2 regions of the Paenibacillus sp. FSL H7-0716 genome follow, and region 1 is predicted to be linked to the other one. Evidence: riboswitches for the same ligand, from Rfam matches in the RefSeq annotation. Region 1 holds a riboswitch; the other holds the start of a gene.
The links. Region 1 has a riboswitch for cyclic di-GMP ahead of MHH60_RS21780 (DUF6612 family protein). Riboswitches for the same ligand answer to the same signal wherever they lie in the genome.

Region 2: another riboswitch for cyclic di-GMP. It lies ahead of MHH60_RS03355 (thiamine pyrophosphate-binding protein); the one in region 1 lies ahead of MHH60_RS21780 (DUF6612 family protein).

What each region holds. Positions count from the first base shown of each region.
Region 1 covers NZ_JBBODA010000019.1:91,206-96,129, forward strand. Annotated here, with positions in the region: gene MHH60_RS21770 (DUF4179 domain-containing protein) at 1-1,254, opposite strand, end outside; gene MHH60_RS21775 (RNA polymerase sigma factor) at 1,238-1,756, opposite strand; cyclic di-GMP riboswitch class I at 1,961-2,052, shown strand; gene MHH60_RS21780 (DUF6612 family protein) at 2,170-3,024, shown strand; gene MHH60_RS21785 (NADH-dependent flavin oxidoreductase) at 3,137-4,300, shown strand; gene MHH60_RS21790 (CapA family protein) at 4,380-4,924, opposite strand, start outside.
Region 2 covers NZ_JBBODA010000002.1:97,245-102,168, forward strand. Annotated here, with positions in the region: gene MHH60_RS03340 (SDR family NAD(P)-dependent oxidoreductase) at 1-657, opposite strand, end outside; gene MHH60_RS03345 (helix-turn-helix transcriptional regulator) at 817-1,773, shown strand; gene MHH60_RS03350 (methyl-accepting chemotaxis protein) at 1,895-3,145, shown strand; cyclic di-GMP riboswitch class I at 3,320-3,416, shown strand; gene MHH60_RS03355 (thiamine pyrophosphate-binding protein) at 3,572-4,924, shown strand, end outside.

The DNA of each region.
Region 1 (4,924 bases):
ATCCTTTAATATAAGTTTCATTGGAACATCGGACCAGTCGTTATACCATTCCGGAGATTCGAATTGAAATAAATGCTGGTAGCTTTCGGAATGATCTCCCTTCAAATTCCAACCCCCAGTGATTGTTTGATCACCTATAACCAACTGAGCGGTATTATAGTGGACAATTCCTTTTTTAAGAGAATCATTTTCATCTATTAGAATTTGGATATCCAAAGGGGTAACGACTAGCTGATCTAAGGTTATACCGGTCTTTTCTTGAAATTCAGGATTGTTATACAGTTTCTTAGTGTAAATCGCCTCACTTGCTTTTTGTCCATCTGCTTTAAAATCGAACTTCCACGTACCTGAAAATCGTTTCGCTTCTTCAATGTAACTAAAATGAAGACTAGCTTCCTTCCAATCTGATTCAGTTATATTGAAAACCTGTTCAATAAATAAATCCGATCCTTCGTTAGGCATGATGGTTGGAATTGCTTCATTCTCTTGACCACCAGTACTAACTACCAAATGGGGGTTACCCCGTCCTAAGTCAGATGGTGATGCAGCGACTTTGTAACGGATAATGGTTTGATTGGAAACATGTCGAACGGATTCGATTTGAATGCTTGGATATTGCTTAACTCCAGTATCGATAGTTTCCCCTGCTTTATGATTAGATTGTAAGGGAATATTCCGATCACGGTAAAAAATGAGATTCCGAGCTTCAAACCTGTAGTCCTTTTTATCATCCTTTAATGTATCAGGTGTCTCATATACTCCAATGAGTTTCTGGCTTTCAGGATCGTATTCTAAATAACCGTATACCTTTGCCTTGGCACCGGATTCACTAGTCATGAGGTTTTCCTCTGTAGCAAATCCAGTATATTGGGATAGATCAGAGTTAGTATCAAGTGATAACAGCATTTTCATTTTTTCTCCATCAGTTACAACACCGTTCAAATTCATTGTTACTCCTGAACTGGAAGTTTGAAGATTATACTGTTGACCGATGCCGTTATTTAATGCATTGCTCACACTTCGACCACCAATTTTATCCCAATTAATCGTCATACTAGCGAATACAGGAATGGCTACAAGTAAGAGGCAAGAGAAGACAATACTGATAGGAACAACCTTTTTATTAGACCTAGGAGTATTCTGGGAGGCATACAGATTTCTTTGACGTTTATATGCTTCTTGTTCTATGGCAGTCCACATCAAATCATAATCCGGTCGGGGAATATGTTTATCTTTTTCAAGATAGAGACTCATTACTATTCAGCTCCTTTAGTTGGGTTCCACCCATTCTATTTAGTATTTTAAGTCCCTTGTTCAGTCTGGATTTTACAGTTCCTTCGGGTATGCTCATAACTTTAGAGATCTCGGGTACAGTCAATTCGTTGATAAAACGAAGGACTACTACCATTCTGATTTTGTCGGGAAGCTGACTGTATAACCCTTGTAATTCTTTTTTAGTTTCTTGTCGATCCAAACGTTTTTCTACAGGGTTTGATTCCTCAGACCTGGATAGTAAATAATTACGTACTTCTTTCATCCACCCCTTCTTACGCCTTTTGATCACACTGTTGCACTCATTTGAAGCAATTCGTAAAATCCAAGATTTCAAGTTTCTTACCTTCGACTTATCCGCTAAGATAACTTTTACAAATACCTCTTGGGAAATATCCTCCGCATCTGCCTGATTTTTCATTAAGTAGTAACAAAAATAATATACTTGTTCTTTATAGAGCTCGAAAATTTCCCGGTCACTCATTTTGCTGCACCCCCTGTCTTTGCTGTTCTCATTAATAAGACTTATAAGCGTATGTAATCGTTCATTTTTCATTTTGATTGTAGTATTTCTTCTGAGTATCATAGCGAATTCGAATGGAAGATAAGTCGTTTACAGGTAATTATAACCATGATAAAATTAGCGGTGGGACATGCGTCCGTAATCTAATTAAAACTAATTGAATGTCCGCGTTAAAGGTAAAATCATCGAAAGATGATGACACAAAGCCATGGGTCTAAAGCCTTTCGACAGAAGGAAATGATCGCCAGGCCGCCATAGGGATGTCTTATGAAGCATAAAGGATTGCTCTAAGAATATGTAGTCTATTTTGAGCTCTTTTATTATTTCGACCTATACGGCGTTACATTATCGCAAGGGGCCGAAAGGGGAAGTACATGAACAGTTTTTTCAAAACAATAGGTACTAGTTTGGCAGTAGGTGCTTTATTGCTGTCCGGAACGATCGGATGGATGTCTAATCCTGGAGTCGTGTCTGCAGCTACAACATCAGCAGTAACTGCGGATCAAATGATCAGCAAAGTAACAGCAGCCTCCAAAGCAATAAAGAATTTCCATCTGGATGTGACCAAAAAACAGGATATTCAAAGCGGCGGGGTGCGTGTCAGCAACACCAACACTCTGAAGCTGGATATCAGCCGTCTGCCGAATTTTGCCGCAGCAGGCACTGTCGCTAGCAGTCTTTTAGAAACATCTTACAGCTTGTATGCTAACGATAAGGAGTTTTACTATCTTGTAGATGGAAGTGAGCTTATCGATGAATCTGAAGACGATTCTTCAGGTTACGACGATGACGGGGAGCCGATCGATCCTGATGCACAGTATTGGCTTGGACTGGAGAAAACGGAATGGGAGTCCTTTTACTCTAAAGGCCAATACGATCCTGTTTCAATGCTTGATTCGGTAAAAAGTTATAAAAAATCCATGAAAGTCAGCACTGCTGGCGCACAAACGGTCTTACAATTCACGGTAACCGATCCGACAGCAGCTAAGGGGATAATCAAACTCTATGACCAGGAGAACCTCTGGGATGGTGAGACAGTTCAACCCAAAAGTGTAACGTGGAAATTATTCGTCAATACTAAGACCTGGCAAACAGAAAAGCTGACAGTCGATCTGAGTTATGTGTTGGTAAGTGATGGAGCAAAAGATACATACACCACGAAAATCGAAGCTAAATATTCCAAGAATAATAAAGGTACAGCCATTGTAAAACCGGCTGAACTAGAATAATAAAGACGATTCATATCGAGCAAAAAGCGCTGTTCCGCTGAACAGCGCTTTTTGCTGTATTCAACAGCAGTTCTTTATTAGTTGACAAGAATAAATCATTGCTGTAATTTATATGTATGCGCATGTATATAATATTCTGTTTAAATATAATTTAATGAAAGTTGGGAAAAAGATGATAGCACTAGACACAGCATTAACTTTTCGCAGAGGACTGACACTAAAAAACCGAGTGGTTATGGCTCCAATGACCACACGAATGAGCTTTTATGACGGTGTAGTAACACAAGATGAATTGAAATACTATTCGCTAAGAACGGGCGAAGTAGGTGCGGTCATCACTGCGGCAGCAAATGTACAAGAGGGTGGAAAAGGATGGGAAGGTGAACTTAGTGTTTCCTCCGATGAATTTATTCCTAGCCTTAGCCGATTAGCATCTACTATTAAACGAAATGGAACAAAAGCTATTTTACAATTATTCCATGCAGGAAGAATGACAGATTCAAAAATATTGCGTGGCGTACAACCCGTTTCCTCCAGCGCCATTGCTGCCGAACGTCCGAATGCAGAAATTCCAAGAGCATTAACAGAAGATGAAATTTTCGGTGTAATTGAGGATTTTAAAAAAGCGACTCAACGTGCTATTCAAGCTGGATTCGATGGGGTAGAAATTCATGGAGCAAACACATATTTAATCCAACAATTCTTCTCTCCACACTCCAACCGTCGTGAAGATCAATGGGGCGGAAGCTTAGAGAAAAGATTTAATTTCATTAACCAATTAGTGGATGCAGTTATTGCTGTCGTTGACAATTCAAAGGTTAAGGATTTTATTGTCGGTTATCGTTTTTCTCCAGAAGAATATGAAGAGCCTGGCATTAAAATCACAGACACCCTTTATCTTATTGATAAATTAGCTGATAAAAAGCTGGATTATCTGCATATTTCATTAGGGGATTTTAAGAAAGTTTCTGCATCAGAAGATTTTAAAGAAAAATCAATCCTGCAATATGTACATGAGAAAATCAATGGACGTGTACCTTTAATTGGGGTAGGAGATATCCGTACCAAACAGGACGCAGAGGAAACGTTGACAAATGCTGAATTAGTAGCAGTAGGACGATCTCTTATCATTGATCCTCATTGGACAAGTAAAGTGCTGGAGGGTAAAGAAGATATCATCAGAAGAGTACTTGCTGATCAAGATAGAGAAGAACTCGTAGTAGAGAATGGTATTCTAGAATTCCTTAAATTAATGATGCCTGATCGTTTACGCTAAACCCAAACACAGTTTTGAGCGCTAAATCTATAACGTTCCGCGGTAAATTTCGCGGAACGTTATTTTTGTGTAATGACTTCTATTCCCTCTTTAAAATTGTTGTCGTATGTTTCAACATTCGATTCATGAGATTTCGCCGCTCTGTTTTTATGTCGGTGTCGCTTCTCTTTAATGCGTCGCGGATGGGGATGACCTCTGTAATTTTTCTGCCGCTTTTTATTCTTCGATCTACACAAGTCGGGATGTAACCTACGTTGGTTATACTCGTGTGTCCTTTTTCATCCTTCTTTATTTTAAGCGTAAGAATGACACCGCTTTGTGTATAAGGAATATTCATTAGTTTAGTCGAAACAAAATTCCCCAATGAGTAAATAACGAATTGTTTTTTTCCACGAAGCTCTAACGGTTGAAGAACATGTGGGTGAGACCCCAGTATGATGTCGGCGCCATTTTTAAAGAAGAGATTGACCAGTTCTTTTTGTCTCTTGTTTGGAGTGTAACGATATTCGCTTCCGAAATGCAGATAAAGCAAGACTAGATCGACTTTCTTTTTTAAATCTCGAATCTCCCGAATGATCTTGGGCGTAGAAATCCGGTTAACGAGCCATGGCTTACTCACTGGTA
Region 2 (4,924 bases), on a different contig from region 1:
CTCATGCCAATGCTCCTCATCCGTGTTCATGCTCTCCAGCACCGCCTCTGTCCTCATCCAGCCCGGAGTGAGCGGAATAACTGCAATGTTGTCCTCTTTAAGCTCATTCGATAACCCGTAGGCCATGCGCACAAGTGTATTTTTAGAAAGATCATAATAGAAGTTTCCTAGATATTTGTAATGATCCCAAAAGGTTGTATGGATGATTAGACCGCCAGCTTTTGCCTCGCGCATTAAAGGTATTGCGAAATAATTTGTTACCAATTGCGCCCTCACACCCGCATTAAACATATTATCCCAGTGCGCTGTAGGAAGCTCCCAAAAAGACTTCTGCTCAATAGGCAAGTCATTCCCGCCCCATACATTATTGACTAAAATATCAAGCCGCCCTTGCTCTGAAGCAATCTGGCGAATGACTGCCTCTGTCTCCTGATCTTTTGTATGATCACATCGTATGGCGCTGCCGGACCCTCCCTCTGCTTTTATTTCCCTAAGTACGTTATCAATGCTCCGCTTGCTATGCTCTGTGCCAGAAGCCTCTGTCGTTCTGCCCGTAATATAAACGAATGCACCTTTCCTTGCCAGCTCCAATGCAATTCCTCTACCAGCACCTCTGCTGCCCCCGGTGACCAATGCTACTTTTCCTTTTAAAGTCATGTTATCAATCCTTTCTACACTTGTTTTTCTCTAAATGTTCTGTATTTAATCCTTACCTTATATAAGTATAATTCTTTAATATGACATCAACTGACATATATAATATAATAATTTATTAAGAACTAGCTAACATTTATTAGGAGGAGGAGTGTTCACTTAATGAGAGCCGATCGTTTGTTATCCATCTTACTTTTGCTGCAAAATCGTGGAAAGATGACGTCCCGTGAGCTAGCCCAGACCTTAGAAGTGTCTGAACGAACTGTGTTTAGAGATATGGAAGCCTTATGTACAGCAGGAATACCGATTCTTGCCGAACGGGGACGCGAAGGGGGTTGGATGCTCACAGAAGGTTACCGAACCTCGTTAACGGGTATGAAGCCCTCAGAGATTGCTACTCTGCTGTTGTCCGCAGACTCCTCGATTTTAAAAGATCTGGGTATACAAAACGACTTCTCTTCTGCCGTGCTTAAGCTGGAGGCTGCTTCCCCATCCAGGCCGAATAATCCAGCCAGTTACCTGAGCCAGCGCATTCATATTGATGGTGCCAGCTGGCACCCTTCCGACGAGACGTACCCGTTTCTATCTATCCTGCAGGAAGCTGTTTGGGAAGACCATAAAGTGAAGATCACTTACCCACGGAACGACGAGATGAAGGAGCGTTTCATTGAACCTCTCGGGTTAGTCGCAAAACGTGGAGTTTGGTATGTAGTGGCACGAACCGAGGGTGAAATGCGGACTTTTCGCGTGTCAAGATTAATACAAGCTGAAGCAACTAATGAATCATTTGTCAGACCTGAGGTTTTTGATTTAAAAAGCTACTGGGAACAATCGACTTTAGCTTTTAAAGCAGCACTGCCAAAATATGTAGTGAAATTAAAGGTGAATGAGTCTATTCTTAAAGAATTACAACGTGAAAGATATGTAACTATAACTTTAGTAGAACCCTCTGCTAAAACTGGGTGGATGAACGTAGAGGCCGAGTTTAATACTATAGAATCTGCCTGTCGTATCGTACTCTCTTTCTCTCCTTCAGTTATTGTTTTAGCTCCTACCGAACTAGTAGGGATGGTAAAGTCTGCTATTAAAACAATTTCCACAATATATGAGGAATTTTGACATGAATTCTAAATATCTACTACTTAAAGAAGATTTATGACACTTCTCTATAGACCAATGACCTATAAATCCCCTATAATAACACCATTACATAAAATTTAATAAGGGGGACATTTTACCAATGAGCTGGATGCACAAACTTCCGTTAAAACAAAGAATTGTTGCCGGATGTTACCTCGTTGCCGCACTGTTTGCTATTCCTGTCTTAGTTACGTTAATGATTCTAGGTCAATTTCTCGTAGGAATTATACTAGTAGTTGTTCTTGCAGGTCTGACTTTACCTGTTGCTCGCTTCGTGGAGAGAACGCTTACATCTTCTTTTGATGATATTGCTAATGTATCTCACAGTATTTCGAAGGGGGATTTCACTAGCAGAGCGGACGAAAACGGTTCAATGGGTGACGTAAGCCGCTCCTTTAACACAATGATTGATAAGCTCAAGAAGATTCTGACCGATGCATCACAGATCACCCGTCAAGTTATGGATGCAAGCCGCGGAATCGAAGATAAGAACCAGAACCTGAAAATTGTCATGGCACAAGTAGCCTCTTCCTCTACTGAGCTCGCTCTTGGTGCAAATGAAATATCTACGGATATCGCTGATATGACAGAATCCATTAAAGACATTGAGACCAAAGTATCCAATTATACGAACTCCACCAAAGAAATGAACAGACGTTCAATACATACCTTAGAACTTGTTGAGCAAGGGCGCCAATCCGTAGATACACAGGCTGAAGGCATGCGTAAAAACATAGAGGCTACACAAAAAGTGGCTGATACTATTGAAGCTCTTTCACAAAATGCCCGCGGGATTACGATGATCACCAAGACCATCACAGAGATCGCTGAGCAGACCAACCTGCTGTCACTGAATGCCTCCATCGAAGCTGCTCGTGCCGGAGAGCATGGTCGGGGTTTTGCCGTTGTAGCTCAAGAGGTTCGCAAGCTTGCTGAGGAATCTACGGCATCCACAAAAGAAGTATTCGGTTTGGTCCGCAGCATTGAGTCAGATATTAAACAAGCCATCGATAATATCGCCATCAATGAAGAGGTCGTGCAGGTTCAGAACGAAATGATCACACAAACTGCCCATATTTTCGCACAAATTGTACAAAGCGTGCAGTACATTACCGAGCAAATCTCTTCATTCTCTGCGGAGAGTGATCTTATGCTAGAAAGTGCCTTGAAAATTTCCAGTGCAATCGAGAATATCTCAGCAATCACCGAAGAAACCGCTGCTGGCACAGAAGAGGTATCGGCGGCTATGAATGAACAGATTAATGCCCTGCAATCTGTTGCAGAAGAAACGGAAAAAATGACCCAGGCCGTATTTAATCTGCAAAAAACCATTCATATCTTTAAATTCTAGTTCAAAACTATCAACTGCCACCTAAGCTGAGTCTTAGGTGGCAGTTTTTTTCGCGAGGCAAAACTTCATCTCTTGGACAAGACTTTCGTCAAATTTCGAGTTTTTTTAGCGGATTATGTTGACAAAAATTAATGAGGAATATATTGTAAAGGAAAATTATTCTTATCAACTATAAATTAATATTGGCAAAATCCTCGAAAGAGGATGACGCAAAACCATGGATCTACAGCCTCATTTTTTCGTTTGAGGCCATGATTGCCAGGTTGCAGAGGAACCAGGACGGCTGAACTATTGTTCAGTCTTAGCGGCGCCTTATGCCACCAACCTGTGCTTACTATAGAGCACAGGTTTTTACTTTTTGAGTATATTGATCTATCGTATCTATGCGATAGATTAATAACTAATATATATCAAAAAACTTGTGAGGTGTTTCTTTTGAAGACAGTCGCAGATTACATGGCGGAAGCACTACGTAACCTTGGAGTCACCCATTCTTTTGGGATCATTGGCAAATCGATTTGTCCAATAGTTCTAAAGATGGTGGATTACGGTATTGAATTTATTCCCGGCAGACACGAAGCAAGCTCCGGATTCGAAGCAGCAGGATATGCGCTGAAAACAGGTAACCTAGGCGTAGCATTTGGTACTTCGGGTCCTGGGGGAACTAACCTGCTTACAGCAGCAGCACATGCGAAAGCTAACAACCTACCTGTCCTATTTATTACTGGCCACCAATCCATTACAGAGCTTGGAATTCCTCAATGTCAGGACTCCACTTCTTTTCTGGCTGATTTAGCTGATATGTTCAGACCTGCCACCTTGTTCAGTAAATTGGTTGAACGTGGGGATCACTTTGGTACTATTTTTAATCATGCGATTTCTGTGGCCCTGACCAAACGTGGTCCTGTTCATCTTTGTATTCCTTTTGATGTACAAACTGAAGTATTGGAAGAATGCAATATAGTAATCCCAGAAAGAGAGTCTCTAATTAGTCAAGCTAATATCGATAGAGTCATCGATGCTATTCAAGCTGCTAAGAATCCTTTGATTATTGCGGGTAAAGGAATTAACCGCTCCGGAGCACATAAAGAGCTTGTTCAACTCGCAGAAACTTTTAATATTCCTGTAGTAACCTCTCCTGGTGGAAAAGGGGCTATAGTCTGGGATCACCCACTCTATCATGGTCCTATTGGCGTTGGCGGTTCGACCCACGGGGACGATTTATTAAATAAAAGCGATTTATTTATAGTGCTTGGATCACGTTTAAGTGATATGACCATCTGTAATCTTAAACGGGAGAATCATCCAGCAACTTTAATTCAATTTGATATTGATCCAACCTTTGTCGGAAAAATACTATTGTCCAAAACGATCCCGGTCACTGGGGACCTGCGCGATAATTTGGTGCACTGCCTAAATCATATTGACCCAAGCACAATCACCAAACGTGATGCTTTGGCCGATGCTGATTATTCAGAAGAGCTTTCAACCCTCAAGAATCTTTCCCTTGCTTCGGTAATGAGCACTTTAAGTGATTTGATTCCTTATAATAATTCAATTTTCGTTGATGATGGAAGTCATGGATTCCACGCTGCAAAATGGTACAAGGTTAAGAAACCGGGCAGCTTTGTTTTTGATGCTTATTTTGCTTGCATGGGTAATTCGATCGGTATGGCTATTGGTGCAAAAGTTGCAGCTCCTGAAGAAACGGTCCTCTGCATTACAGGTGATGGTTGTTTCATGATGCTCGGCGCTGAGATTAACACCGCTGTCTGCAAA